DNA from 2 places in the Shewanella sp. 10N.286.51.B8 genome. Region 1 is predicted to be linked to the other one. Evidence: predicted binding sites of a transcription regulator. Region 1 holds the regulator's gene; the other holds the start of a gene.
What was found. Region 1 encodes LexA, which represses DNA repair genes until DNA is damaged. Its sites were predicted from a motif close to TACTGTATNNNNATACAGTA; they were not measured.

Region 1 (7,571 bases):
CATAATCAAGCCATGGACTGTGGTCATTTGGTTAAAAAAGTTAGGTTCAACTAACTGTAAACCGGGTTGGAATAACTCAGCACGAATGACCATGGCCATTGCGCCGCCGGTTAAAAACATAATGAAACTAAACCACAGATACATTGAACCAATATCTTTATGGTTAGTGGTTAAAACCCAGCGCATAATGCCTTTTGGCGCCCCATGATGATGGTCATCATGGTGATCGTCGTGAGCGGCTGGTGAATCTTGTGTAATTGTGCTCATTTTAATCCCTTACTTTCCGTGACCAACAACATCAGCAGCCTGAACTGCATCGCCAGAGTTATTACCCCAGGCATTTCGCTCATAAGTCACCACTGCAGCAAGCTGTTGTGGCGTAAGTAGCGAGTTAAATGCTTGCATTGCCGTGCCAGGTTTACCATTGATGACAATATTAAGATGATCCGTCACTGGACCGACGATGAGTGGGCTGCCTACTAATGAAGGGAACGCGCCAGGTAAGCCAGTACCAGCAGCTTGGTGACATGCAGCGCAGCTAGTCATATAGACTTGCTCGCCCATGGTCATTAACTCATCCATCGTCAAGTCATCCAATACCACAGCTTTAACTTCTGCTGCTTGTGTTGCCGCTTCAGTCACAGCTTGTGTTGCAGTGTCTTCAAGTTGTTCAGCTGTAGGTAAGCTTGCTGGTAAAGTCACAGGCGTTGACGTGTCTGCGGTAGAAGTGCCTGCACTAGGAGCGTCTGCAGTGGTTGGTGTAGCGCTAGAATTTGTCCCATTGCCACTCACATCAGCCGCTTGCACGGTATCGCCAGAGTCATTACCCCAAGCATTACGCTCATAAGTGACTACTGCAGCAATTTCAGTTGCCGTTAGCTGCTTGGCAAACGCTTGCATCGCAGTGCCAGGCTTACCATTAACGACAATATCGATATGGCCAGACACTGGGCCTTTAATCATTGGACTGCCAATTAGGGAAGGGAAGACGCCAGGTAAACCAGCACCATTAGGTTGGTGGCAAGCCGCGCAGCGACCCATGTAGATTTGTTCGCCTTGGGCCATTAACTCGTCATAGCTAAGGGTTTGGCTCAGTGAGGCTTGTGCAGCGGCTTTAGCATCGACAGCAAATTGCTTTTGGTCGATTAGCCATTGGTCAAAGTCTGCTTCAGAAACGGCTTCAACAACAATAGGCATAAAGCCATGATCTTTACCGCATAGTTCGGCACATTGGCCTCGATAAGTACCTATTTTATCGATTTTAGTCCAAGCTTCATTGATGAAACCAGGATTTGCATCTTTTTTAACGGCAAATGCTGGTACCCACCAAGAGTGGATAACGTCATCCGAGGTCATTAAAAAACGTACTTTACGATTTATTGGTAAAACCAGCGGCTTATCGACCTCTAAAAGATAGGTGTCGGTTTTATCTGCGGTGCCAGTAATTTGGTCTGCTGGGGTAGATAATAAACTGAAAAACTCGACATCTTCATTGAAATAGCTGTAATGCCATTTCCATTGAGAGCCCGTCACTTTGACTGTCAGTTCAGCATCGCTGGGATCTTCCATAGCAATCAGCGTTTTTGTTGCTGGGATTGCCATGCCAATTAGGATTAGAAATGGCAATACTGTCCAAGCTATTTCAACCTTGGTACTGTCATGAAAGTCGGCTGCAACTGCACCCTTAGATTTTCTGTGATAGATCATGGAATAAATCATGATCCCAAAGACCACGACACCAATGGCGCAACAGATATACAAAATAATCATATGCAGGTCGTAAACCTGGCCACTGATCTCTGTTACACCTTGAGTCATGTTTAAGGGCATCTCTGCCGCTGTGAGTGGGGTTGCAAGCAACGCCACCATTAATCCGTACAACAATCGCTTCACAAGACTACTCCTCTGCTAATTGCGAATTGCAATTACAAAGAAAAGCCACACAGTAATACTCTGCTCTATGCAAACTTTTCATACCCGAAAAAGTTTGATCATTTCAAAGTACACGGTGGCTTTGAGCTTGAAAACTCAATTATGTTATTACGTTACGGTGCCACACTTGTACCTAATACTGAACTTATCAATTATATTTGACGCTTTACATTCAAGGCTTTCTATACCGCACGGTACCAGCTCAATCTTTTAATAGCGTTTGTATCTTTTTGACATTTATTCTCGGCAGTACGATAAATTGTTACTACCTTGTTAACTACATTACTTGGAGATTAAATATTGATCAAGATCACTTTATCATCTAATTTGCTGAAAAAAGTGCAAAAAAAAGCCCCTCAGCGTAGTGAAGGGCTTTTTTAGTCATATTTTACTAGTGAAACGAGGTAAGGTTTACCCGAGTCTGTACTGCTAAAGTTTGCGTTAATGGGTCGCCTTCAGGTAAGTGAGTATTTACATCTTCAATGATAAGCCCTTGGGCTAAGGCATTTTTGGCAACCAATTGAATGCGGCGATTGTCGCGGGCATCTAATGGTGGTGTCCAAGTAATTACTGCACTTGAAGTACCGTTAGTGAGCGCTTTTTCCATCGCCCACAGGGTTTCGACTTCATCTTTGGTGTGAACTAACAATACTCTGTCCATACGAACATTGGCATTAGCAAGAATTTGCTTATAACCGATATGCGGCGGATTAATCAGTACAATCCAAAGGCCTTGCTGACTTAAAATGGCTAACTGACTGCATAATTGAGTCAATTCAGTTAAGCCTTGGTTTTGGGTGCGCTTGGTTTCAATCCCTTGTTTAGTGGGTAAGGGATCAGATGCCATATCTACCCATAATCCAGGGTGACGCGGTGCATTGCCTATTAATGTGTTCATAACCAACCTCCATTACGAATAACGCCAACAGCAAGCCCTTCAATCGTTAGGTTTTGGCAACTTAAATCAACTTTAATCGGCTCATATTCTGCATTTTCAGCATGTAAATAAATAATATTGCCTTTCTTTTCAAATCTTTTCACGGTTACATCGTCTTCAAGACGTGCCACTACAACTTGACCATTGGTGGCAGTTTGCATTTTATGCACTGCTAATAAGTCGCCCTCTAAAATACCAATGTCTTTCATACTGTCGCCTCGAACGCGTAGTAAGAAATTAGCATTGGGCTTAAACATTTCTGGGTCAACTTGGAAATACTGTTCAACATGCTCTTGAGCAAGGATAGGTTCACCTGCAGCAACTTGGCCGATAAGTGGTAAGCCTGCTTCAACTTCCTCCTCCACCTGCACCATGCGGATCCCGCGAGAGGTACCAGGAATAATTTCAATACAGCCTTTTTTTGCCAGTGCTTTTAAGTGTTCTTCAGCGGCATTGGCGCTTTTGAAGCCTAATCGAGTTGCAATTTCTGCACGAGTTGGCGGCATACCTGTTTCGGCGATATTACATTTAATTAGCTCTAATATTTCAGCTTGGCGTGGCGTTAAAGGTCTCATATTGATTCCTGTTTTTTTATACAGTGACTGTCATTATATACAGTATCGGTGGTCGCGCAAGTATTAACCAAATTAATTTAACTATTATCATCTAATTCTTGTTGGCTATATATGGGGGCACGGTTAAGTATATGTAATTTAATTATTTAGTTAATGAAGGTAAGTCAGCTTTTTAAACCGATGAAATTGGCTATTTCTCACATCGTTTGTTTAAACAGTATATTTATACAGTAGTGTTGATTGAAAATAGGTTGGTTGTTATTCGGATATGGCTATTTTTTACTGAACAAATATTCTCTGTATAGACCCTTGTTAGTGAAACTGAACCATTATCTGGTATTCTATGGCCAATTAATTGATGTTGAATATGCGAACACTCATGTTAAAACCTGACTCAATCATAGCAAAATCATTACGTTGGATTCAAAAACTGATGGTGCACACGGTTGTTGTGCCTGAAGATCCCTTTGCCGATCTGAACTTAGACCCAGATAAACCAGTGGTCTATGTGATGAAGACAGAATCACTCAGTGATATTGCGGCATTAAATGAAGTGACCGCCAAATATGGCTTACCGAGCCCTTATGAGCGACTAGACGTTGATGGCTTAAATACCCCTAGAATTGTGTGTATTGAAGGTCGTAAGCCTCTATTTGGCAAGCGTTTAAGTGGCGAAAAATTTGTTGATAACTTCACCAGCTTATTAGCCTTACATAAAAAAAATGATCAACTTGATATTCAATTGGTGCCAGTGAGTCTGTATTGGGGACGTATCCCTGGTAAAGAAGATGACACCATGACCGCAGCCGTATTTGAGCGTGAAAACCCGACCTGGTTACGTAAATGGTTGATGATTTTGTTCTTAGGTCGCCATAGCTTTATTCAATTCTCAAATGCTATGTCGCTACGTTATATGGCTGATGAACACGGCACTGATGTCAGTATTGCGCATAAACTTATCCGTGTGGCGCGAGTGCACTTTAGACGCCAACGTAAAGTGATGACAGGCCCACAACTGCCAAATCGTCAGGCAATGTTCAACTCATTATTAAAGTCTGATGCCATTGCTCAAGCGATAAAAGAAGAAGCGCTTAATAAAAAAATTCCTGAAGACAAAGCCCGCGAAAAAGCTATTCAGTATTTAGATGAAATTGCAGCGGATTACTCAGACAGCTTAGTGCGTATTGCTGAGCGCTTTCTTACTTGGTTGTGGAATAAGTTATACAGCGGTATTAGCATTAAAAGCGCTGAAAAAGTGCGTAAGCTGCATCATGATGGTCATGAAATTGTCTATGTGCCTTGCCATCGTAGCCACATGGATTACCTACTGCTGTCGTATATTTTGTATTACCAAGGCATGGTGCCGCCGCATATTGCCGCCGGTATTAATTTAAACTTTTGGCCAGCAGGCCCTATGTTCCGCCGTGGTGGTGCTTTCTTTATTCGTCGTAGCTTTAACGGTAATAAACTTTATACCGCAGTGTTTCGTGAGTATTTAGATCAGTTATTTGCTAAAGGCTATTCGGTTGAATACTTCACCGAAGGTGGTCGTTCTCGTACCGGTCGTTTATTAGCGCCTAAGACCGGCATGTTAGCGATGACAGTTAACTGTGTACTGCGGGGCATTGAACGCCCAGTAACCTTAGTGCCAGTTTATCTTGGTTATGATCATGTGATGGAAGTGTCCACCTATCATAAAGAGTTAAGCGGTAAGAAAAAGCAAAAAGAATCAGTGTGGCAGGTCTTTGGTGCGCTGCGTAAATTAGGCAACTTTGGCCAAGGTTACGTTAACTTTGGCGAGCCAATCAATGTGCAGCAATTTTTAAATCAACAATCGCCAAATTGGCGTGAAGAAATTGCTCAAGATCCGGATCAAAAGCCATCATGGTTAACGCCAGCAGTAAATGTATTGGCCAATAAAGTGATGACTAACATCAATGGCGCCGCCGCAGCGAGTTCGGTGACATTAGCAAGTATGGCGCTGCTGGCTTCAGAGCAAAACGCCCTGCAGCGCAGTGAGCTTGAAACCCAGCTAGACCTCTACCTGAAAATCTTAAAGGATGTTCCTTATACTGAGTATGCGTCGGTGGCTGAGGGCTCAGCTCATGACCTAGTTGAGCAATGTTTGTCGCTGAATAAATTTACCTCAACCACAGATGCCATCGGCGAAATTATCGCAATTGAAGATAGCTCAGTGATTGCGATGAGCTATTATCGCAATAACATAATTCATCTAATGGCAGTGCCTTCATTAATCGCCAGTTGCTTGGTGCAATATGAAGAATTTAGCCGAGAAAAAATCCAGCAAATTGTTAATGATTTTTACCCATTATTGAAAGCTGAGCTGTTTATGGGCATTGAAGATTTAAGTGCCTATGTGGATCAAGTGCTTGATTTGTTTGTTGAACAAAAGCTAATTTCCGGTAGCGATCACTTTGAAGTCAATCAAAGTAATGTCACTCAGTTAATGTTATTGTCCGCCACGGTCAGTGAGACCCTACAGCGTTACGCGATTATCTTTAATTTACTGGCTTACAAACCAGAAATTGAGCGTTCTGATTTAGAAAGCGCCAGCCATTTATTGGCTCAGCGTTTAGGTGCTTTACATGGAATTACTGCGCCTGAGTTTTATGATAAAAAGCTCTACAATAATTTGAGTGTGAAATTAAAAGAATTAGGGTATTTATCCGCTAACGATAATCAATTTGAAGTCATCCGAATACGTGATCATGCCAATGGTATGCTGCGTTTATCTGTTCGAAAAACCATTGTTGATAGTGTCACAATGGAACATGGGTAATAACTAATTTTATGAGTTCGACACAATCTCAACCGCAAAATAAATCCTTATTGGGCGGTGCTATGATCATCGCCGGTACCACAGTCGGTGCTGGTATGTTTTCTTTGCCTGTGGTCAGTGCAGGCATGTGGTTTGGCTATTCATTAGTCATGTTAATTGGTATTTGGTTTTGTATGCTGGTGTCAGGTCTGATGCTACTTGAAACCAATTTGCATTTTAAACCCGGTGACAGTTTTGACACCTTAACTAAGGTAACCTTAGGCCAGTTTTGGCGGATTATTAACGGGTTATCTATTGCTTTTGTGTTGTACATCCTGACCTATGCTTACATCAGTGGTGGTGGCTCGATTGTTAATCACACCCTTGCGGGGATGGGGATTAACTTACCTCAACCGATCGCAGGGTTAGTGTTTGCCGTCGTACTTGCTGCAGTGGTGATCATCAGTACCAAAGCGGTTGATCGCATTACCACCATTATGATTGGCGGGATGTTAATTACCTTTTTTCTCGCCATCGGAAATCTGCTGATTGATATTGATAGCGCAAAATTATTAATGCCAGATGGTGAGGCGAGTTTCTCGCCTTATATTTTAGCGGCGCTACCTTTTGGGCTGGCCAGTTTTGGTTACCACGGCAATGTGCCAAGCCTAGTTAAGTATTACGGCAAACAACCTAAAGTGATTTTAAAAGCCATCTTTATTGGTACGTTTATCGCCTTAGTGATTTATAGCTGCTGGTTAGTGGCAACCATGGGCAACATTCCCCGTAGTCAGTTCAGCGACATTATTGCCCAGGGCGGCAATATGGGTGTGTTAGTGGGCGCTCTGTCAGATGTGATGGCGAGTAAATGGCTTAATACCATGTTGACCTTGTTTGCTAATCTTGCTGTGGCGTCATCATTCTTAGGGGTGACCTTAGGCTTGTTTGATTATCTAGCTGACTTATTTGGCTTTGAAGAAAGCAATAATGGCCGCATTAAAACAGCTGCGATCACCTTTATCCCGCCGACAGTATTAGGTTTGTTATTCCCTAATGGTTTCTTGATTGCCATTGGCTTTGCGGCATTAGCGGCGACCATTTGGGCGGCGATAGTGCCAGCCATGATGGCATACAAATCGCGCAAAATGTTCCCTGATGAGAAGAGCTTTAGAGTCCCAGGTGGTACGCCATTGATTGTGGTGATTATTGCATTCGGTGTCATCACCGGCGCATGTCATTTGTTGGCGATGGCTGAGTTACTGCCAGTTTATAAATAATACTTTAGCTAGATAAAGTGGTGTTTAAACACCGAAATGACCTCCAAAAAGCCCTTTGAAAAGGGCTTTTT
Region 2 (7,571 bases), on a different contig from region 1:
ATCTCAAAGCTCAACCTAATACTCAAGCCATAAAATGCCGTAAACACCTTATGGCTTAAGTTGTCAGTTAGCCTAAACGTTCGCTGAGCCATGGTTGAACTAAGGCTAATGCTGCATCTAAGTTCTCTGGTTGTGTTCCGCCAGCTTGGGCCATATCAGGGCGCCCACCACCTTTACCGCCAACCTGCTGTGCTACCATAGCCACAAGTTCACCAGCTTTAACCTTACCGACAAGATCTTTGCTCACACCAGCAATCAAGTTAACCTTTGCATCGCCAGCAATACCGAGCACGATAATTGATGACGGTAACTTTTGCTTCAGCTCATCTTGCAAGCCTCGTAAAGATTTAGGGTCCACACCTTCAAGCTTTTTAACTAATACCTTGATGCCGTTCATCTCAACAGCTTCACCAGCAATATCGGCACTGGCTGCTGCAGCTAACTTATCTTTTAGCTGCGACATTTCTTTCTCAAGGGATTTTACTTTATCAAGCTGTGCTTTTAATTTCGCTACAACAGAGGCTGAATCTGACTTAAGCAAACTTGCCGCTTGTTCAAGTTGAGATTGCTGCTCAGCAACATAAGCCATTGCTGCGGCACCCGTTACCGCTTCAATACGGCGAATACCTGCTGCAATACCACCTTCTGAAGTGATTTTGAATAAACCAATATCACCAGTACGGCCAACATGAGTACCACCACAAAGCTCGATAGAGAAGTCACCCATGGTAACCACACGCACTTCGCTGTCATACTTTTCGCCAAACAACGCCATTGCGCCCTGCTCTTTGGCTTCATCAATCCCCATAACCGCAGTTTTTAATTCATGGTTACGACGAATTTGAGTATTAACCATTTCTTCAACTTGCTTAAGTTCTGCTGCGGTGACCGCTTCAAAGTGAGCAAAGTCAAAACGTAAACGCTCAGGGTTAACTAATGACCCTTTTTGATTTACATGGCTACCCAGTACATTACGTAGTGCTGCATGTAATAAATGGGTCACTGAATGGTTAAGCTGAGTACGATGACGAAGTTTTTTATCGACTTCAGCGCTAACGCTATCACCAACATTTAAAACACCAGCAACTAACTTGCCTTGATGACCGAAAGCTTGACCAAAAATTTGAGTATCGGTCACAGCAAAATTAGCATCATTAACTGTTAAATGGCCTTTGTCGCCAACTTGACCGCCAGACTCAGCGTAAAACGGCGTATTATCTAATACAATGACCGCTTCTTGATCTGCCGTTAATGAATCAACTGCATTACCTTCTACATATATAGCTGTAATTTTACCTTGACCATTTAGCTCGCTATAACCGCAAAACTCGGTTTCACCTTCAATTTTAAGGCCTGCATTGTAATCAGTGCCAAAATTGCCAGCCGCTTGAGCTCGGCTGCGCTGCTCAGCCATTGCCGCTTCAAATCCTGCTTCATCAACGGTGATATCACGCTCACGACATACATCCGCGGTTAAGTCGACAGGGAAGCCATAGGTGTCATAAAGTTTAAATGCTGTTTCACCATCTAAAATATTAGCTTCAAGTGCATTAAGGGCTGCATCTAAAATACCTAGGCCACGCTCTAGCGTTCTAGCAAACTGCTCTTCTTCGGCTTTTAAAGACTTTTCAACAATTGCTTTAGCATCAACAAGGCCTTTAGCTGCATCGCCCATCACTTCAATTAATGTTGGCACTAATTTGTAGAAGAAGGTATCTGTCGCGCCAAGCTTGTTACCATGACGCACTGCGCGGCGAATAATACGGCGTAGTACATAGCCGCGGCCTTCATTTGACGGCATTACACCGTCAGCAATTAAAAATGCACAAGAGCGAATATGATCGGCAATAACCCGTAAAGATTTATTTTCTAAATCTTGGACACCAATGATTTCAGCCGTTTTAGCAATAAGCTGTTTGAAAATATCGATTTCATAGTTTGAATGTACGCCTTGCATAATCGCAGCAATACGCTCAATACCCATACCAGTATCAACAGAAGGTTTTGGTAATGGCTTCATTTCGCCGTCAGCTTGACGGTTGTATTGCATGAATACGATATTCCAGATTTCAATGAAACGATCGCCATCTTCTTCTGGAGTACCAGGGCGACCGCCCCAGATATGCTCGCCATGATCATAAAATATTTCAGAACATGGGCCACAAGGACCTGTGTCACCCATTTGCCAGAAGTTATCAGACGCATAAGGTGCACCTTTATTATCACCAATGCGGATAATATTTTCAGGGGCGACACCAATTTTGTTAGTCCAGATATCAAACGCTTCATCATCAGTTTCATAGATGGTGACGCATAAACGCTCGGTTGGAAGCTTTAATGTTTCAGTTAAAAAGCGCCATGCATAGCTAATGGCTTCTTCTTTGAAGTAATCACCAAAACTGAAGTTACCTAACATTTCAAAGAAGGTATGGTGACGAGCGGTGTAACCTACATTATCAAGGTCGTTATGTTTACCACCAGCACGTACACAGCGTTGCGATGTTGTCGCTCGGGTATAGCTACGCTTTTCTTGACCTAAAAAACAGTCTTTAAACTGATTCATACCGGCATTGGTGAATAGTAAAGTTGGGTCATTGTGAGGTACTAAAGAGCTACTATCGACAACTTGATGTTCGTTGTGACGAAAAAACTCTAGGAAAGCACTTCTTAGTTCTGCGGTAGTTTGAAACATGAAATCGCCCTAAAATGGATAAATCGTATTTATCAGGAAGCTGTTAGTCAGCGCTAAATTGCCAACATTATATACTTAAACAAACTATAGGTGCGACATTCTAGGGCAATAGATTGGCTATTTTAGGCTGGAATTTAACGATTTTGATCATCGAATATTTGATTGATTGTGCAATATAGCCATATTTATGGGTAATCAAAAAATTACCGCAACTAAAACAGCTAACAAAACGGCTAACAAGAGTGGCTATAAAGCTAATTGATAGGCGCTGTTAAGCTTCATTAGCGTAACAGCAAAATATAGCCTCTGACAGATATGAGTTACATACTGAGCAAAATTGGATAAAAAAAAGCGGCGAGCATATAGCTCACCGCGATTTAATAATTCTAACTACTAATACCTAGCAAAGGCTTAAAACACTTCACCGGTTTCTAAATCGATGTTTTCATCGGGTTTAGCAGGGGCGGCATCTTTTTCTTTATCTTTACTAAGCAATAATTCACGTAATGCAGTTTCGATCTCTTCAGCCGCAGCAGGGTTTTCAATTAGGTACTTACCGGCATTTGCACGGCCTTGACCAATCTTGCCGCCTTTGTAGCTATACCAAGCACCAGCTTTTTCAACAAGCTTATGCGCCACACCTAAATCAACTAGCTCACCAGTACGGTTAATACCCTTACCGTACAAGATTTGGAATTCAGCTTGCCTAAATGGCGCTGCAATTTTGTTTTTAACCACTTTAACTCGGGTTTCGTTACCAACCACCTGATCGCCATCTTTGATTGCACCTGTACGGCGAATATCCAAACGCACTGAGGCGTAAAACTTAAGTGCATTACCACCTGTTGTAGTTTCTGGGTTACCGAACATCACACCAATTTTCATACGAATTTGGTTAATGAAAATCAATAGCGTGTTTGATTGCTTAAGGTTACCAGCAAGTTTACGCATTGCTTGGCTCATCATACGAGCAGCAAGGCCCATGTGTGAGTCACCAATTTCACCTTCAATTTCAGCTTTTGGTGTTAATGCCGCCACTGAATCGACAATGATCACATCAACGGCGCCAGAGCGAGTTAAGGCATCACAAATCTCTAGTGCTTGTTCACCCGTATCTGGTTGCGAACAAAGTAGGTTATCAATATCAACACCAAGGTTTTTAGCATAGATAGGATCAAGAGCATGCTCAGCATCGATAAACGCACAGGTTTTACCTTGACGCTGTGCTGCTGCAATCACTTCTAAGGTTAAGGTTGTTTTACCTGATGACTCAGGACCGTAGATTTCTACGATTCGCCCCATAGGTAAACCACCAGCACCCAAGGCAACATCCAATGAAAGTGAGCCAGTAGAAATGGTTTCAACATCCATTGTGCGGTCTGCGCCCAACTTCATGATTGAACCTTTACCAAATTGCTTCTCAATTTGACCTAACACGGCATTCAGTGCTTTCTCTTTATTTGGATCTGCTTTCATTGTGATTATCCCTCTAAGCGAACTCATCTCATTGGCGAGATTGATAACGAATAAATTTGTCTGTTTCTTAATATGAGCTCAGTATACTGTATAATCATACAGTATCAATAGTTACTCAAAAAAAAATTGCAAAACCACTAATAAACAAGGTTTTTCAATATCAATATCAATACCTTATAAGTAAAAATATAATTAAAACTTCTACACCACTGTATATAAAGACTACTGTATACAGTGGTTTCAATATGTTAACCATCTGACAAATAAGCCAATAGTTATACTCTTTCAACTCGATAATAGCAGTTCAGAACCGCGCTAAATGAGTAACTCTATTGGGATTCAAATCAATTATTGCTAAGATGAGCGCCGATTAGTATTGGTCTTTTTTCCGATCCCCAAGCCATATTTAGAGCAACAAATTAATGACAGCAATTGAAAATCCAAATTTAGAAAAGCACACTCCGATGATGCGCCAATATTTGACGCTTAAAGCGCAGCATCCCGATATGTTGTTGTTTTATCGTATGGGAGATTTTTATGAATTATTTTATGAAGATGCCAAACTTGCTTCTGAATTTTTAGGAATTTCGTTGACCGCTAGAGGCAAAAGTGGTGGTAATGCCATCCCTATGGCAGGTATTCCCTACCACTCTGTTGAAGGCTATTTGGCTAAATTAGTCCAAATTGGTCAATCAGCAGCTATTTGTGAACAAATTGGCGATCCTGCTACAAGTAAAGGTCCGGTTGAGCGCAAAGTTGTCCGTATAGTAACGCCTGGCACCTTAACTGATGAAGCCTTACTGCAAGAGCGTCAAGACAATCTGTTAGCTGCGGTTTATCAAGGTAAAAATGGTTTCGGCTACTCAACTTTAGATGTGTCATCAGGGCGTTTCGTGGTAGTCGAATTAGAAAACGCTGAGACATTAGAAGCTGAATTACAACGCACCAGCCCTGCAGAGCTACTTTACAGCGAAGACTTAGTCGATGTGCATTTAATTGAAAACATTAAAGGTATTCGTCGCCGCCCAGAATGGGAATTTGATTACGATACCAGCATACAGCTATTGCTGGAGCAATTTGGCACGAAAGATTTACATGGCTTTGGCATTACAGATGCTCGCTTATCACTGCAAGCTGCTGGCTGCTTAATGCAATATGTCAAAGACACCCAAAAGACAGCTTTGCCGCACATCAATAGCATTACCCTTTTTAATCAAGCTGATACTATCATTTTAGATGCTGCGACCAGACGCAACCTTGAATTAACTTTGAACCTGTCGGGCCAGCGTGACAATACACTTGCTTGGGTGCTAGATAAGACGGCAACACCTATGGGCAGTCGAATGCTGCAACGCTGGATCCACCAACCATTAAGAAACCAGCAGCATATTCATCAGCGCCAACAAGCGGTTGCCGAGCTAATTGATAGCGGTTTGTATGCCGACTTACACCAACAACTGAAAGCTTTAGGTGATATCGAGCGCATTATGGCAAGGCTTGCCATAAGAAGTGCACGACCACGTGATTTTGCCCGTTTACGCCAAGCATTAGAATTGCTGCCTGAAATCCAGCAAACCTTAAGCCATTGTCAGCAAGATGAACTGAAGACTCTGGCGCGAAAACTGGGAGAGTTCCCTGAGCAGCAACAGCTTTTAGCCTCAGCGATTGTTGATAATCCACCCATGCTTATTCGTGATGGTGGAGTCATTAAAACTGGCTATAACGCCGAGCTTGATGAGTGGCGCGGTTTAAGTGAAGGCGCTAATGACTATTTAGTGCAAATGGAGCTGCGAGAAAAAGAGCAAACAGGCATTAATTCCCTTAAAGTCGGCTATAACCGTGTGCACGGTTATTATATTGAAGTCAGCCGCCTACAATCTGATCAAGTGCCGTTAAGCTATCAACGCCGTCAAACCTTAAAAAATACTGAACGTTATATCACCCCAGAACTTAAAGAGTACGAAGAAAAAGTACTTTCAAGTCAGGGCAAGGCGTTGGCCATTGAGAAAAAACTATGGGAAGAACTGTTTGATTTATTACTACCGAAACTACATGAGTTACAGCTATTTGCTCAGTCCGCAGCAGAGTTGGATGTATTAAGTAATTTCGCCGAACGAGCTGAAACCCTTGGCTATAATTGCCCGCAAATCACTCACGAGATTGGTATACATATTGAAGCTGGTCGCCATCCGGTAGTTGAGCTAGTCAGCCAAAGTCCATTCATTGCCAACCCGGTGCAATTAGCACCTTCAAGAAGAATGCTAGTGGTTACTGGCCCTAATATGGGCGGTAAATCGACTTACATGCGCCAAGTGGCATTAATCACCTTAATGGCACATATCGGCAGCTTTGTTCCGGCACAAAAAGCAGTGATAGGTCCAATAGATAGAATATTTACCCGTATTGGTGCTTCCGATGATTTAGCATCAGGGCGCTCAACCTTCATGGTAGAAATGACTGAAACCGCCAATATTTTACATAACGCAACGGCCAAAAGTTTAGTGTTAATGGATGAAATTGGCCGCGGCACCTCAACCTATGATGGTTTATCTTTAGCCTGGTCAGCGGCAGAATACTTAGCCGAAAAAGTGGCGGCATTAACGCTATTTGCCACCCATTACTTTGAACTGACTCAATTGCCGGAACAGATCCCATCAGCAGCGAATGTGCACTTAGATGCTATCGAACATGGTGACACTATTGCCTTTATGCATGCAGTGCAAGATGGCGCGGCAAGTAAGAGCTATGGTTTACAGGTGGCCTCTTTAGCGGGTGTTCCAGCCCATGTGATCAAAGCGGCTAAACAAAAACTGCATATGCTAGAAAGTAGAGATTTGGCCAATAGCCAGCAAATGCCAATTCAAGAAGCATTAAATTTATCTATCCCTGAAGCTGAAGCGAATGCTGCGACTGAAAAACTCAGTCAAATCAATCCTGATGATTACAGCCCTAAACAAGCACTTGATATGCTTTATGAACTAAAAAGGCTATCAAACTTGTAAGTGATGAGCGCAATTGTGCTCAGTGTAACATCTGAATGGGCTGTTTATCACAGCCCATTCACTACAATTTAACTAACACTTAGAACCTAAAGTCAATCCTGATGATTACTGATCTAAACAAGCAATTGATATGCTTTATGAACTAAAAAGGCTATCAAACTTGTAAATGATGAGCGCAATTGTGCTCAGTGTAAAATCTGAATGGGCTGTTTATCACGGCCCATTCATTACAATAATTAGTCCCCTTAACTAACACTTAGAACCTAAAGTCAATCCTGATGATTACTGCTCTAAACAAGCAATTGATATGCTTTATGGACTAAAAAGGCTATCAAACTTGTAAATGATGAGCGCAATTGTGCTCAGTGTAAAATCTGAATGGGCTGTTTATCACGGCCCAT

Region 2: a site for LexA is predicted at 4,253-4,272, ahead of recA (recombinase RecA). Genes of this name have one in related genera too.

Annotation. Positions count from the first base shown of each region.
Region 1 is NZ_JBFRKG010000035.1:10,234-17,804, reverse strand. It holds gene ctaD (cytochrome c oxidase subunit I) at 1-267, opposite strand, end outside; gene coxB (cytochrome c oxidase subunit II) at 277-1,893, opposite strand; gene AB4160_RS13675 (cell division inhibitor SulA) at 2,324-2,830, opposite strand; gene lexA (transcriptional repressor LexA) at 2,827-3,444, opposite strand; gene plsB (glycerol-3-phosphate 1-O-acyltransferase PlsB) at 3,824-6,244, shown strand; gene mtr (tryptophan permease) at 6,256-7,500, shown strand.
Region 2 is NZ_JBFRKG010000007.1:247,709-255,279, reverse strand. It holds gene alaS (alanine--tRNA ligase) at 68-2,692, opposite strand; gene recA (recombinase RecA) at 3,104-4,168, opposite strand; gene mutS (DNA mismatch repair protein MutS) at 4,591-7,170, shown strand.